2 regions of the Nonomuraea sp. NPDC050556 genome follow, and region 1 is predicted to be linked to the other one. Evidence: riboswitches for the same ligand, from Rfam matches in the RefSeq annotation. Region 1 holds a riboswitch; the other holds the start of a gene.
What was found. A riboswitch is a leader RNA that binds a small molecule or an ion and turns the genes downstream of it on or off. The one in region 1 is predicted to bind glycine.

Region 2: another riboswitch for glycine. It lies ahead of gcvT (glycine cleavage system aminomethyltransferase GcvT); the one in region 1 lies ahead of gcvP (aminomethyl-transferring glycine dehydrogenase).

Annotation. Positions count from the first base shown of each region.
Region 1 is NZ_JBITGU010000001.1:2,009,035-2,016,116, reverse strand. Features, by position in the region: gene ACIBG8_RS10095 (bifunctional nuclease family protein) at 375-845, shown strand; gene ACIBG8_RS10090 (MerR family transcriptional regulator) at 1,026-1,646, shown strand; glycine riboswitch at 1,661-1,754, shown strand; gene gcvP (aminomethyl-transferring glycine dehydrogenase) at 1,915-4,773, shown strand; gene ACIBG8_RS10080 (tetratricopeptide repeat protein) at 4,859-5,656, shown strand; gene ACIBG8_RS10075 (hypothetical protein) at 5,904-6,257, shown strand; gene ACIBG8_RS10070 (hypothetical protein) at 6,274-6,675, shown strand; gene ACIBG8_RS10065 (SulP family inorganic anion transporter) at 6,780-7,082, shown strand, end outside.
Region 2 is NZ_JBITGU010000002.1:267,525-274,606, reverse strand. Features, by position in the region: gene ACIBG8_RS19335 (L-serine ammonia-lyase) at 1-719, opposite strand, end outside; gene gcvH (glycine cleavage system protein GcvH) at 781-1,170, opposite strand; gene gcvT (glycine cleavage system aminomethyltransferase GcvT) at 1,171-2,253, opposite strand; glycine riboswitch at 2,389-2,486, opposite strand; gene ACIBG8_RS19320 (cation:proton antiporter) at 2,521-3,936, opposite strand; gene ACIBG8_RS19315 (DNA alkylation repair protein) at 4,069-4,722, opposite strand; gene ACIBG8_RS19310 (FAD-dependent oxidoreductase) at 4,762-5,715, opposite strand; gene ACIBG8_RS19305 (MarR family winged helix-turn-helix transcriptional regulator) at 5,755-6,192, shown strand; gene ACIBG8_RS19300 (M4 family metallopeptidase) at 6,224-7,082, opposite strand, start outside.

The sequences.
Region 1 (7,082 bases):
GCTCGCAGGCGCGCCTGACGATTGCCCTGGTGGCGTGGTGCCGCCCTATGTGGTCACCTGGCCTCCCAACGCGGGCAAGGACCGCTCGGTGCGCTGACCGCATGAGGACGTGTGCCTGTGGCCCGCAGAAGGCGGTGGGGCGCATCCGTCGGCATCCCACACGCGGGCGCGGCCCGTGGATACGGCGGGCGGCCAAGGGGTTCGTGCCCGTGAGAGGGCGGCGGCCAAGGGTGTGAGCGGGAGGTCCACGGGGCTGGGCGGGAGCTGGCGAAGCGGGGGTTCCGGGCGGATGACCGTCCGGCGGGACATTCCAGGCCCCCCGGGTGTTACGTTGAATTGCGTAAGACCGGTCACCAGCGAATTCGGAGCAGCCCGTGTTGCAGATGGAGGTTGTGGGCGTTCGGGTGGAAATGCCCACAAATCAGCCGATCGTCTTGCTCAAGGAGGCGCAGGGGGAGCGGTTTCTTCCCATCTGGATTGGCATGACCGAAGCGACCGCCATCGCGCTCGCCCAAGCGGAGGAGCCGCCCCCGAGGCCGCTCACCCACGATCTTTTCCGCGACGTCCTCAGCGCCCTCGGCGTAGGACTCAGAGCCGTCAACATCGTGGCTCTGCGTGACGGCATCTTCTTCGCCGATCTCGTCTTCTCCAACGGCGTGGAGGTGTCCGCAAGGCCCTCCGATTCCATCGCTCTGGCTCTCCGCACCGGCGCGCGGATCTACGCCAGCGAGGAGGTCGTCCAGGAGGCCGGGGTCATCATCCCCGATGACCAGGAAGACGAGGTGGAGAAGTTCAGGGAGTTCCTTGACAACATCACGCCAGAGGACTTCGGGCGGGCGGGGTAAGGGTCTGGATAGGGGTTCCCCGGACGGGGTATCTATTTCGGAGCATTTACGCTTCACGACGCGCCGGGCGGGATCGTTGACTGCGGATGGTCACGGTCCTACGGTGCAAGTGAAACTCGTGGTCGCGCTTTTACGAACCCCCAGATCAGGCCACGGGATGAGAGAAAGCCGGAGGTCCGCGTGGCGGTCAGCAGCGGCGAGGGAAAGACGGCCGGCCAGGAAGACCCGGTACGGCGCGAGAGTGCGCGCCAGCGTGCCGGTGAGCAGGGCCTGCTCTTCGACCAGCAGCCTTCGACTCTTCCAGGCGACATCGGCTATCGCGGCCCGACGGCCTGTGCGGCGGCGGGCATCACCTACAGGCAGCTCGACTACTGGGCGCGCACCGGCCTGGTGGAGCCCACGATAAGAGCAGCGCAAGGCTCAGGTTCGCAGCGGCTCTACAGCTTCCGCGACATCCTGGTGCTCAAGGTCGTCAAGCGGCTCCTCGATACCGGGGTGTCGCTGCAACAGATACGCGCGGCCGTACAACATCTGCGTGATCGCGGGGTGGCCGACCTCGCGCAGATCACGCTCATGAGCGACGGTGTCAGCGTCTACGAGTGCACCTCGGCCGACGAGGTCATCGACCTGCTGCAGGGCGGGCAGGGCGTGTTCGGGATCGCGCTGGGCAGGGTCTGGCGCGAGGTCGAGGGATCGCTCGCGGAGCTGCCGGGGGAACCGGTGGCGGTCGAGGACGAGGTCCCGGCCGACCACCCCGCTGACGAGCTGGCCCAGCGCCGCCGCGCGCGCCGGATCGGCTAGGCTTAGTACGCTGACGACCCCGTGCGGGAGAGTCTCCGGTCCAGGCCGGAGCGCCGAAGGAGCAACCCTCCCCGGAATCTCTCAGGCAACCGGTACCGCTCGGACGAGGCAACTCTGGAAAGCAGGCGCACCAGCCAGGCGCGCCTCACCGAAGGTGCAAGCCCCCGCGTGCGGGGGTGAAGCTCTCAGGTCCAGATGACAGAGGGGGAGACCTTGGCATACGCCTACGCCTCGGCGTCGGTCTCCACAGCCTCAGGAGGCTTCCCTTATGAGCGACCTGTCATCCCCGTCTTTCGCGACGCGTCATATCGGCCCTTCCGATGACGAGCAGCAGCGCATGCTGGAGGCGGTGGGTTTCGAGTCCGTCGCCGATCTGGTGGCCGTGGCCGTCCCGGAGGCGATCAGAGCCAAGGACCAGCTGAAGCTGCCGCCGGCGGCCAGCGAGGTCGAGGCGATCGCCGAGCTGCGCGCCCTGGCCGACCGCAACAAGGTCATGACCTCGATGATCGGCCTGGGCTACTACGACACGATCACCCCCGCGGTGATCAGGCGCAACCTGCTGGAGAACCCGGGCTGGTACACCGCCTACACGCCCTACCAGCCGGAGATCTCGCAGGGCCGCCTCGAGGCGCTGCTCAACTTCCAGACCGTGATCTCCGACCTGACGGGTCTCGACGTCGCCGGGGCCTCCCTGCTGGACGAGAGTACGGCCGCGGCCGAGGCGATGACGCTGGCGCGCCGCTCCTCCAAGGTGAAGTCCGACGTCTTCGTCGTCGACAACGACGCGCTGCCGCAGACCAAGGCCGTGCTGGCCACCCGGGCCAAGCCGCTGGGCATCTCGCTGGTCTTCGCCGACCTGGCCAAGGACCTGCCCGAGTGTTTCGGTGTGCTGGTGCAGTACCCCGGCGCCTCCGGCCGCGTCTTCGACTTCTCGCCGCTGGCCGCCCGCGCCCACGAGGCGGGCGCCGTGGTCGTGGCGGCCGCCGACCTCCTGGCGCTGACCGTCATCGCCTCGCCGGGTTCGCTCGGCGCCGACATCGCGATCGGCACCTCGCAGCGGTTCGGCGTGCCGTTCGGGTTCGGCGGCCCGCACGCCGCCTTCATGGCGGTCAAGGAGGGCCTGCAGCGGCAGATGCCCGGCCGCCTGGTCGGCGTGTCCGTCGACGCCGACGGCGACCCGGCCTACCGGCTGGCCCTGCAGACGCGCGAGCAGCACATCCGCCGCGAGAAGGCCACGAGCAACATCTGCACCGCGCAGGTGCTGCTGGCCGTCATCGCCGGCATGTACGCCGTCTACCACGGGCCCGAGGGGCTGCGCCGCATCGCCCAGCGCACCCACGCACGCGCGGCCGTCCTGGCCCTCGGCCTGTCCTCCAGCGGCATCCCGGTCACCGAGCACTTCTTCGACACGGTGACCGCCTCCGTGCCAGGCAAGGCCGCCCAGGTCGTCGCCGAGGCAGCGGCGCTCGGGATCAACCTGTGGCAGGTCGACGACGACCGGGTCACCGTCGCCTGCGACGAGAAGACGACCACGGGCGACGTGGCGCGCGTTCTCGGCGCGTTCGGCTCGGCGCTGGGGCGCGAGGTCGTCGGCCGCGACGAGCTCGACACGTTCGTGACCCGCGAGGACGTGACGGCGCTGCCGTCCGGGCTGGAGCGCGAGACCGACTACCTGACCCACCCCGTCTTCCACACCCACCGCTCCGAGACCTCCATGCTGCGCTACCTGCGCAGGCTGCAGGACAAGGACATCGCGCTCGACCGCTCGATGATCCCGCTCGGCTCGTGCACGATGAAGCTCAACGCGACCACGGAGATGGAGCCCATCACCTGGCCCGAGTTCGCCGCGATCCACCCCTTCGCGCCGATCGAGCAGGCCGCCGGATACGTGGAGCTCGTCGAGACGCTGGAGGGCTGGCTGGCCGAGGTGACCGGCTACGACGCGGTCTCCATCCAGCCGAACGCCGGCTCGCAGGGCGAGTTCGCCGGGCTGCTGGCCATCGCCGCCTACCACGAGGCCAACGGCCACGCCGAGCGCACCGTCTGCCTGATCCCGTCCTCGGCGCACGGCACCAACGCCGCCAGCGCCGTCATGGCCGGGATGCGCGTGGTCGTGGTGGCCTGCGACGACGACGGCAACGTCGACCTCGCCGACCTCGACGCCAAGATCGACAAGCACCGCGACTCGCTGGCCGCGATCATGGTGACCTACCCGTCGACGCACGGCGTCTACGAGGAGACCATCACCGAGATCTGCGCCAAGGTGCACGAGGCGGGCGGCCAGGTCTACGTCGACGGCGCCAACCTCAACGCCCTGGTCGGGCTCGCGAAGCCGGGCGAGTTCGGTGCCGACGTGTCGCACCTCAACCTGCACAAGACGTTCTGCATCCCGCACGGCGGCGGCGGTCCCGGCGTCGGCCCGGTGGCCGTCCGCGCGCACCTGGCGGAGTTCCTGCCCGGCCACCCGCTGCACAACGGCTCTCCGGTGGGTCCCGTCTCGGCAGCGCCGTACGGCTCGGCCGGGATCCTCCCGATCTCCTGGGCGTACGTCAGGATGATGGGCGGCGACGGGCTCAAGGCGGCCACCGAGCAGGCGATCCTGTCGGCCAACTACCTGGCGCGCAGGCTCGCCCCGCACTACCCGGTGCTCTACACCGGGCGCGGCGGGCTGGTGGCGCACGAGTGCATCGTCGACCTGCGCCAGATCACCAAGGAGACCGGCGTGACCGTGGACGACGTGGCCAAGCGCCTCATCGACTACGGCTTCCACGCGCCGACCATGTCCTTCCCCGTCGCGGGGACGCTCATGATCGAGCCGACCGAGAGCGAGGACCTCGCCGAGCTCGACCGCTTCGTCGAGGCCATGGTGGCCATCCGCGCGGAGATCACCAAGGTCGGCGACGGGTCCTACGACAAGGTGGACAACCCGCTGCGCAACGCCCCGCACACGGCCGAGTCGCTGGTGGCCGACGAGTGGACGCACCCCTACTCGCGCACCGAGGCCGCCTACCCGGTGCACGGGCTGCGCGACGGCAAGTACTTCTCGCCGGTGCGCCGCATCGACCAGGCGTACGGCGACCGCAACCTGGTGTGCTCCTGCCCGCCGCTGGAGGCCTACGAGGACTGACCGCTCGATGCGGTTACCGGCATGTTGGGAGACGTGATCGCCCCGAGTCGTTAGGCTCGGGGCGATCGCCTTTGAAGGAGCCTTCTTGTCGCCCTCAGACCTCGACACCTCCCCGCTCGACACCGCCAGGCGCCTGGCGGAGAGTGGCGACCTCGGCGCAGCGGCCGCGATCCTGGCCGAGCTGGCCGCCGATCCGGACGCCCCTGACCGGGCGCAGGCGGCCGTGGGGCTGGCGGTGGTGCTGGAGGAGAGCGGCGACGTCGACGGCGCCCGCGCCGCGGCGCGCACCGCGCTGGCCACCGGGCACCCGGAGTTCGCAGCCCAGGCGGCGTGCCACCTGGCGCAGGGGTTCGAGCGCGAGGACAAGGACGAGCAGGCGCGCGGCGCTTGGCAGGCCGTCATCGGGCTCGGCACCGACGCCTACCAGCCGCTGGCGCACCTGGCGCTGGCGCGGCTGGCGCTGCGCGTGGACGAGCTGGAGGAGGCGGCGCAGGAGCTGCGCGCGGTCATCGACACGGGCGATCCGGCGCTGGCGCCTGAGGCGGCGCAGCAGCTCGCGGAGCTGCTGCTGGAGCTCGGGCACCCGGGGGAGGCGGCCGACGCTCTGGTCGTGGCGCTGGAGGTCGCTGAGGGGGTTTCTGCCGCGCGTCTGCGGGTGCAGCTGGGGATCGCGCATCTGGAGCTGGCGTGCGCGGAGTTCGCCGGGGCGGTGGAGGAGGGGCAGGACGCTGAGACGGTGGCGCTGGCCATCGAGCTGCTGGCCCGTACGCTGCCGTTGAGGGGGCGGCCCGAGGACGCCGAGCACGTGTGGGCGTACGGGCTCGACCACGCGGACGAGACCCTCGCGGCCCACGTCCGCAATCGCTACGCCCGCGAGACCTGACCCCTGGCGGGCCACCGTACAGCAGGCACTGTCGGCTGTGGCTCAGGTCCTTTTGAGGCTGCCCCGCGAGGCGGGTCTCGACGTGAGTGGCGGCCCTCGACCCCCAGGCGCGACGGCCGCGCCGCGCTCTTGTCGCCCTGCCGATTCGGCGTCGCCCGAATCGTTGATCTTCAGGCTGGGCTTGGAGAGTGTGGCGGGCGTGAAACTACGCGATCTTGCGAGGTATGCGGTTTCGGCTACTGCGCTCATGGCCAGTGCCCCGATCGCCCTGGCGGTTACCGCCGCGCCCGCGCATGCCGACAACCCGTGCGCCGTGGCCGGCACGGCCTCCTACTACTACCACCCCATCCCCAACTCCGATCGGGTCACCGTCTACGCCCAGGCGCACATCGACAGGAACCCCTGCGGCCGCGACTACCGGGCCTACATCGTCTGTGACAACGGGAGGGGCACCAATTGGCGGTACGGCCCGGAGGGCAGGGTCTCCGGCGACCATCCGAACGCCTGGAGCACCACCCAGGACTGCCCCGACGGCTACTGGGGGCGGCAGAAGGGCTACCAGGTGTACGCCGCCGGCCAGTGGGTCACCTTCCCCCAATAACCGAACGAGGATGGGCATGAAGCTTCGTACGATCACCGGCGGTCTCGTGGCCGCCGTCGCACTCGCCGCGGGCTCGTCAGCCGGGATGGTGATGACCACGACCGCCGCGCGTGCCGACAACCCCTGCGCGGTGTCCGGTACGGCCTCCTACTACTGGCATGGAGACCCGAGCAACCCCTTCAACCGCCAGCGCTACGCGCAGGCCCACATGGACAGGAACCCGTGCCGCCTGCCGTTCCGCGCCTACATCGTGTGCGACGGGGGAGGGGGGACGAACTGGAGGTACGGCGGGGAGGAGAACGGCTCGGGCGACTACCGCGCCTGGAGCACCACCAGCGACTGCGACTACTTCTTCGACGGGCGGCAGAAGGGCTACCAGGTCTTCGTGAACGGCCAGTGGGTCACCTTCCCCCGCTGACGTAAGCAGGACGCCTCGGCACCATACACATCATCATTTGAAGAATTATGCAATTTGCAACATGATGAGGTGCAGAGGTGTAGGCCGGGACGCGGGGAGTGCGAGTGAGTAAGGCGTTGACGCGGCTGCCGCAGTTGTTGCCGCGCACGTCGGACTGGGCGCCCGCGTCCCGCCGCGACCTGCTGGCCGGGGTGACTGTGGCCATCGTGGCGCTGCCCCTGGCGCTTGCCTTCGGGGCGAGTTCCGGCTTGGGCGCCCAGGCCGGGCTGGTCACCGCGGTCGTGGCCGGGGTGCTGGCCGCGGTGTTCGGCGGCAGCAACCTGCAGGTGTCCGGGCCGACCGGGGCGATGACCGTGGTCCTGGTGCCGATCATGCACCAGTACGGCGTGCGCGGCGTGCTGATGGTC
Region 2 (7,082 bases), on a different contig from region 1:
TTGAGACCGCCGGGCAGCACGCCCTCCTTGGCGATCCCGCGCTCCACGCAGGACGACATGACGTCCCACAGCTCGCAGATGCCGGAGCGGATCTCCGCCTCGGTGCGGCCGAAGGCCTTCTCGTTCTCCAGCATCAGCCCCGAGATCGACAGCCCGGTGTTGGAGCAGTGCTTGAGCAGCTCCTCGGCGGAGGCGAAGGGGTACGGCAGGACCGTGTCGTCCGGCTTGATGCGGTCGGCGCCCGTGGCGTTCTCGTCGACGACGAAGCCGCCGCCCACCGAGAAGTACACCTTCTCCCGCACGACCGACCCGTCGGCGGCGAAAGCGGTGAAACGCATCCCGTTCGGGTGCTCAGGCAGGGAGATCTTGCGTTCGAAGACGAGGTCCTCGCCGACCACGAAGGGGATCTCGTGCGTGCCGTACAGCTTGATGGTTCCGGAAGCGCGCATCTCGGCGAGCCTGCCGTCGATGCTGTCGACGTCGACCAGCTCGGGCTTCTCGCCGGACAGGCCGAGCAGGACGGCCTTGTCGCTGCCGTGGCCCTTGCCGGTCAGGCCCAGCGAGCCGTACAGGATGGCCTCGACGCGAGCCACCCCGGAAAGGAGGTTGTCGTCGGACAGGCCGCGGGCGAACTTGTGGGCGGCCGCCATCGGGCCGCCGGTGTGCGAGCTCGACGGTCCGATGCCGATCTTGAAGAGATCGAAGACGCTGATCGCCATTGATGTGCGCCCTTCGCGCTATGGGGGAAGCCGGGGCCTTATAACGGCCCCGGCCGTAATTCTACGACTCGCCGGAGGTGAGGGCGTTGTACTCCTCGGCGGACAGCAGGTCCTCGGGGTCGCCCGTCATCCGGACGCGGAACATCCAGCCCTCGCCGTACGGGTCGTTGTTGACCAGGTCAGGCGTGTCCACGACGGTCTGGTTGACCTCGACGATCTCGCCGCCGACCGGGGCGTAGATCTCGCTCACCGACTTGGTCGACTCGACCTCGCCGATCGAGTCGCCCGCCTCGACGGTGGCGCCGACCTCGGGAAGCTGCACGTAGACGACGTCGCCCAGCGCCTCAGCGGCGTAGGCGGTGATGCCCACCGTCACGGTCAGGCCGTCGTCGATGCCGGCGACCCACTCGTGCTCCTTGGTGTAGCTCAGGTCGTCAGGGATGTTGCTCACTTACTTCCTCCTGTAGAAAGGCAGCTCAACCAGGTCCATTGCCTCATGGCTGCCCCGGATGTCCACGGCCAGACCTTCATTTACCCCATTGTCGACATACGCCATCGCGATGGGCTTGCCCAGGCTCTGGGAAGGCGCACCGCTGGTGACCTCGCCGACCACCTGACCATCAGCGACAACCGGGTATCCGTGGCGCGGAACCCTGCGGCCCCGCGCGACGAGACCCACCCGGCGGCGCGTGGGCGGGATGTCCTTGAGAGGCTCAAGGGCCGCCCTGCCCACGAAGTCGCCTGGCTTGTCGAATTTCACCACTCGCCCCAGCCCCGCGTCGAACGGGGTCAGGCTGGTGCTGAGCTCGTTGCCGTACAGCGGCATGCCCGCCTCCAGCCTGAGCGTGTCCCTGGAGGACAGACCTGCCGGAATCAGGCCGAAACCCGAGCCCGCAGCGAGCAGCGCGTTCCACAGCGGAACGGCGTCCTGGTTGGCGACGAACAGCTCGAACCCATCCTCACCGGTGTATCCGGTGCGCGCGATCAGCGCCTCGCGCCCGTCGACCAGGCCCGGCAGCCCGGCGTAGTACTTGAGCCCCGCCAGGTCGGCGTCGGTCAGCGTCTCCAGGATCTCCTGGGCGCGCGGCCCCTGCACGGCGATCAGCGCGTACTGCTCCGAGCGGTCATCGACCACCGCGTCGTACGGCTTCGCCCGCTCGAGCAGCTCGGAAGCGACGAGCTCGTAGTTGGAGGCGTTGGCGACGACCATGAACTCCTCGTCGGCCAGGCGGTAGACGATCAGGTCGTCCAGCACCCCGCCGGCCTCGTTCACGATCATGGTGTAGCGGGCGCGGCCGGGCGCCAGCGCCGACAGGTGGCCGACCAGCGCGTAGTCGAGCGCCTCGCCCGCCTGCGGCCCGGTCACGAAGATCTCGCCCATGTGCGAGAGGTCGAACAGCCCGGCCGCGGTGCGGACGGCGTTGTGCTCGGCTGACTCGCTCCCGTAGCGCAGCGGCATCAGCCAGCCGGCGAAGTCGGTCAGGGTCGCGCCGAGACTCTCGTGTACGTCTCGCAGCGGTGTCGGTCGTGCCATGTGTTCGCACCTCAGAGGCAGGGTCGGATGCCAGGATCCTCCCCCTCTGTCATGATGCCTGAGAGTTTCGCCCGGAGTTTTGGCCGGACTTTCACCTTCGGCGAGACCCTCAAGGCCTGCTTTCCAGAGGTCACCCTGGCCCGTACGGTCCTTTGCCTTGAGAGGTTTGCGGGGAGGGCTTGCTCCTTCAGGGGTCCTGGCCGGATGCCAGGACACTCTCCCGCACGGGTTCATCGGTGTCACGGCAAGCCTAGCCGTCACGGCGGGTCAAGGTGAAGTCGTCGAGTGCGGATCACGCAGATCGATCTCCTCGGTGAGCGTGTGCAGGGTGCCTGCGCCGATCGTGCCCTCGGCGTACAACTGACCCAGCGTCTCCCGCTGGGCCATCGCCAGCTCGCTGCGCAGGTCGCGCAGCTCGCCGCAGTTCGCCTCCAGGGTGAGCACCTGGCGTTGCGCCCAGATCGTGCCGCGGTCCAAACCCAGCCGTCCGGCCACCTGGTCGAGCCGCCTGATCGCGGCGGACACCGCGGACTGCCTGGCCCGTCGCTCCTCCTCGACCGGCCGCTCCTCTGCCGCCGGGCTCAGCGCGAGCAGGGCCAGGCCGCTGCACAGCACGACGGCGGCGGCCACGAACACCAGCGCAGAACGCCCGGTCACCGCCGGGATCGCCAGCGCCAGGGCCAGCGTGACCGCGCCGCGCGAGCCGCCCAGCGTGAACCCGGCCAGCATGTCGCGGCAGATCGCCAGCCCGGCCACCCAGCGCAGCGCCAGCGCGATCACCAGCACGGCCGCCGTGGCCAGGGCGACCGCGCCGAGCGGGAGTCCCGAGGTGGGTGCGAGCAGGTCGCGCAGTTCGAGGCCGAGGAGTACGGCTATCGCGCCGCCGAGCAGGAACACCAGCACCTGCCAGCTGATCCGCTCGGTCGCCCGAGCCGGGGTGTGCAGGTCGCGGCCGCGTGCGCCGACGTAGAACCCGGCGGCCACGGTGGCCAGCGGGGCGGACAGGCCGAGGTGCTCGGCGCTGAAGTGCGCAGCGTACGGCGTGGCCAGGGAGAGGACCAGGAGCGTGCCGGGGTCCTTGGCGAAGCGGCGCATCCGTACGACCAGCCAGCCGAACGCCACGCCGAGCGCGGCCCCTCCTGCGATCGCGCCGGCGAGCTGGGCGGTGGCGTGCCAGACGTCGACGCCCTGCTCCATCTGCTCCAGCGCCACAGCGAACAACACCAGCGCGACGCCCTCGCCGATCAGGCTCTCGCCGCGCAGCAGGGGCCGGTGGCCGAGCCGGACGAGCGCGTGGCCGTCGGTGGGGGCCACGGCTGCGCCGAGCGCCAGGGCGGCGCCCCAGGGAACTTCGGGGAGCAGGAGGCGCGCGACGGCGGCGACGGCTGCCGCGGTGACCAGGGTGAGGCCGATCCCGGCCGCCGTGATGGGACCGAGGACGGCTCGGGCCTCCCTAGGGGCGCTCCTGTGGGCCGCGTGGTGGTAGATGATCGGCGGGATGAGTACGGCGAGCACGAACTGCGGGTCGAGCTCCACCCGCGGGACCCAGGGGAGCGCGCCGATGACGAGGCCCAGCAGGACGAGCGGGACGGTGGGCGGGAGGCGGAGACGGCGGGTCAGCAGGCGGGCTGCCACGATGCAGACGGCGACGAGTGCGGCGATGAGAACGGGGTCGGACGACACGCGGGTGAGCACCTCCTTGTTGGCTTCCGGGGAGCCTAAAGGGGATTCATCCGCCTATTTCGGGCATTGCCTCGCAGAGAGGGCACTGTTTGCCGAGAAGTTCGCCCGTCCCGCGTGTCCCTTCCTTGCCCTTTATCGCGATTTATCCGGGAGTTGGCGGCGGACCAGCTCGGTGATCCAGATCGGGGCGTACGGGGACGTGCAGCCCGGGGGCGTCGGATAGTCCTTGAGGACCTCCAGCCGCTCGCCGATGTCCATCGCCCGGCTGCGCTGCGCGGGGTGGTCGATGCCGATCTGGGCCAGGCAGTGGTTCATCGCCCACTGCAGGCGGTCAGGGGCGTCCTTCATCCGGGCCTCGATGATGTCGAGCAGCGCCGGGAGGTCCAGGCCCTCGGGCCGCTTAGTGACGCGTTCCGTGGTCAGGGCCCAACCGGCGCTGGCGACCACGGGATCCGGGTCGGCGAACCACGCCAGGCGTAGCTCCTCCACCGCCGGGTGCTTCTTCACCACGTAGTTCACCAGCCAGTCCTGCACCTTGGGGGTGCGGGCCTGGCGCAGCATGGTGTCCAGCTCGTCGCGGTCGAAGGACTTGGGGCGGCAGATGAGAAGGGACAGGAGCCTGGCCGCGCTGTCGCCGGTCGCCCAGAGCTCGCGGGCGAGATCCTGCTGGGTCTTCAGGCGCTTGGCGAGGGCGCGCAAGTTGCCGAGGTTCACGGCGTGGTCGTCGCCATGCCTCTCGTTGATCTCGCGGGACCTCGGGTCCCCGAGCTCGGCCAGCTCGGCCATCACCTCGTCAACGGTCGTCTCGCCCACCCCGGCCTCCTGTCATGTGCGCATAAAAGGGGATTCGCGGGAGGCGGCCACCATGGCGAAGCCGTAGCGCAGCATCTCCTCCTCATACCCTCGCACATCCCCGGAAAGCACCGCTTCCACCAGCAGGCGGGCGTCGCGCAGGGCGGTGTTGGCGCCCTCGCCGCGTCCCGGGGACATGGTGTGGATCGCATCTCCGAGCAGCGTCACACCTGCCACGTCCCACGAGGAAACGGGCCGCGCGCTGCGGAGCCTGATCGGGAACGTCGTCGTCGCATCGGCGATGATCTTCCGTACGGCAGGGTGCCAGTCGTCCGTGAGGGTGCCGGTCAGGGTCCAGGTGAAGTAGTCGCCGGGGCGGCACGTCGCGATCGACACGGCGGAGCCGTCCGGCCCCGTGATCCGGTTGAACGTGTCCACCAGCAGGTCGGGCACGCCGTCCAGCGTCTCGAACGGGGTCACCCCGTAGACGGCGCTCCCGAGGTCGTCCAGGGCGGCGGTGGGCAGGAGTTGGCGGCGTACGACGGAGTCGGTGCCGTCCGCGCCGACCAGCAGGTCCGCGGTGGCCGAGGTCCCGTCGGTGAAATGAGCTGTAGGGCCGTCGAATGAGGCGCATGTCCGGATCTGGAGGTTCAGACCGGTCGCCAGGATCGAGCGCAACACGGTCCTGTTGATGCCGATGTGGCCCTCGACCGGCGGTATGGGCTTGACGAACTTGGGGACCAGCCGGTGGTCCATGAAGGCCATGCGTGTCGCCGGCCGGATCGCGCTGTCCAGGACGCGGGCGTAGAGGTCGCCGGGCAGGCAGGCGCGCAGCGCCCTGGTGCCCTCTTCCTTGAGCGTGAGGCGCCATCCCTGGTCGAGGGGGCGCGGGGAGGTCTCGTACACGGTGGCGTCGATGCCCTTGGCGCGAAGGCCCTGCGCCAGGCAGAGTCCGCCGATGCCACCTCCGATGATCGAAATCCGCATATGCTTGAGATTAGCTGTCATGACAATTATTGTCTAGACATGTTTGGTGAGGCAGCTCCTTCCCTGATCCCGCAGCTCGCCCGGCTGCTGCGTACGGCACTGGAGGCGGAGCTCGACGAGCTCGGGCTCACGACCCAGCAGGGGGCGGTGCTGATGCGGGTCGCGCTGGGGGAGAACACCCAGATCCAGCTCGCCCAGCTCGTCGGCACCGACACGGCGGGCATGTCCAGGCTCGTCGACCGGCTGGTGGCCAAGGGGCTCGTGACGCGGGAGGCGAATCCCGACGACCGCCGCTCCAGCGTCGTCGTGCCGACGGAGGCGGGCAAGGCGCTGCTGCCCTGGGTGATGCCGCTCTACGGCAAGGTCGGGGCCCGCCTGCTCGACGGCTTCACCGAGGAGGAGAAGGACCAGGCGACGGCCCTGCTGCTCAGGATGCGGGAAAACCTAAGGGCGCCCGGTTCCCACTCCACGAAGTGAGAACCGGGCGCCCGCCCCTAGCAGGGTCTCCTTAGATGGGCAGCCACAGCGCGAGCACGTTGGGCGGCTCCCAGCCAGGCTGTGAGGTGTGTCCCTGGCGGCAGCGGTAGCTGACGCCCTGGTAGGTCACCACGGCCCCGGTGGCGTAGGCCGTCCACGGCTTCCAGGTCGTGCCCTGGTCGGACCCGACCGTCAGCGTGAACGTCGTCGCGTGGTCGGCGCTCGTCCCGTCACCGTTGATCGAGATCGGGTACTGACCTGCGGCGACACTGGCCGTCGTCGCGATCGACACCGTCGAGGACTGTCCGGCGGTGATCGTCTGCGGCGAGAAGGTCACGGTCACGCCGGCCGGCTGGCCGGTGGCGCTCAGCGCGACCTGCTGCGCCTGCCCCGAGGTGACCTGGGTGCCGACCGTGGCGCTGGTCGACCCGCCCGCCTGGACCGTAGCGGACGACGGGTTGACCGAGATCGAGTAGTCGTCTGCCACGGTGCCGACCGTCAGCGAGAACGCGGTCTGCTTGTCCACGTCGGCCCCGTCGGCCAGCACGTTGATCGTGTGGTTGCCGTTCGGCGTGGCCGAGGTGGTGCTGAGGGTCAGCGTGGAGGTCTGCCCGGACTGGATGGTGGGCGGGCTGAAGGTCGCGGTCACGCCGGCCGGGAGGGTCCCGGTGGTCCTGAGCGAGACCGACTGCGCGTTACCGCTGGTGACCGTGGTCCTGACCGTCGAGGTGGCGGACCCGCCGGGCTGTACGGTGCCCGTCGCCGGGTCCAGCGCGACGGTGAAGTCGTTGCCCGTCGACTGGCAGGTCGGCTCGTTGGCCTGCGCCGGGACGCTGACGCCGTTCCACGCGTTCTTGACCACGTTGAACTCGACGCAGGAGCCGGGGAAC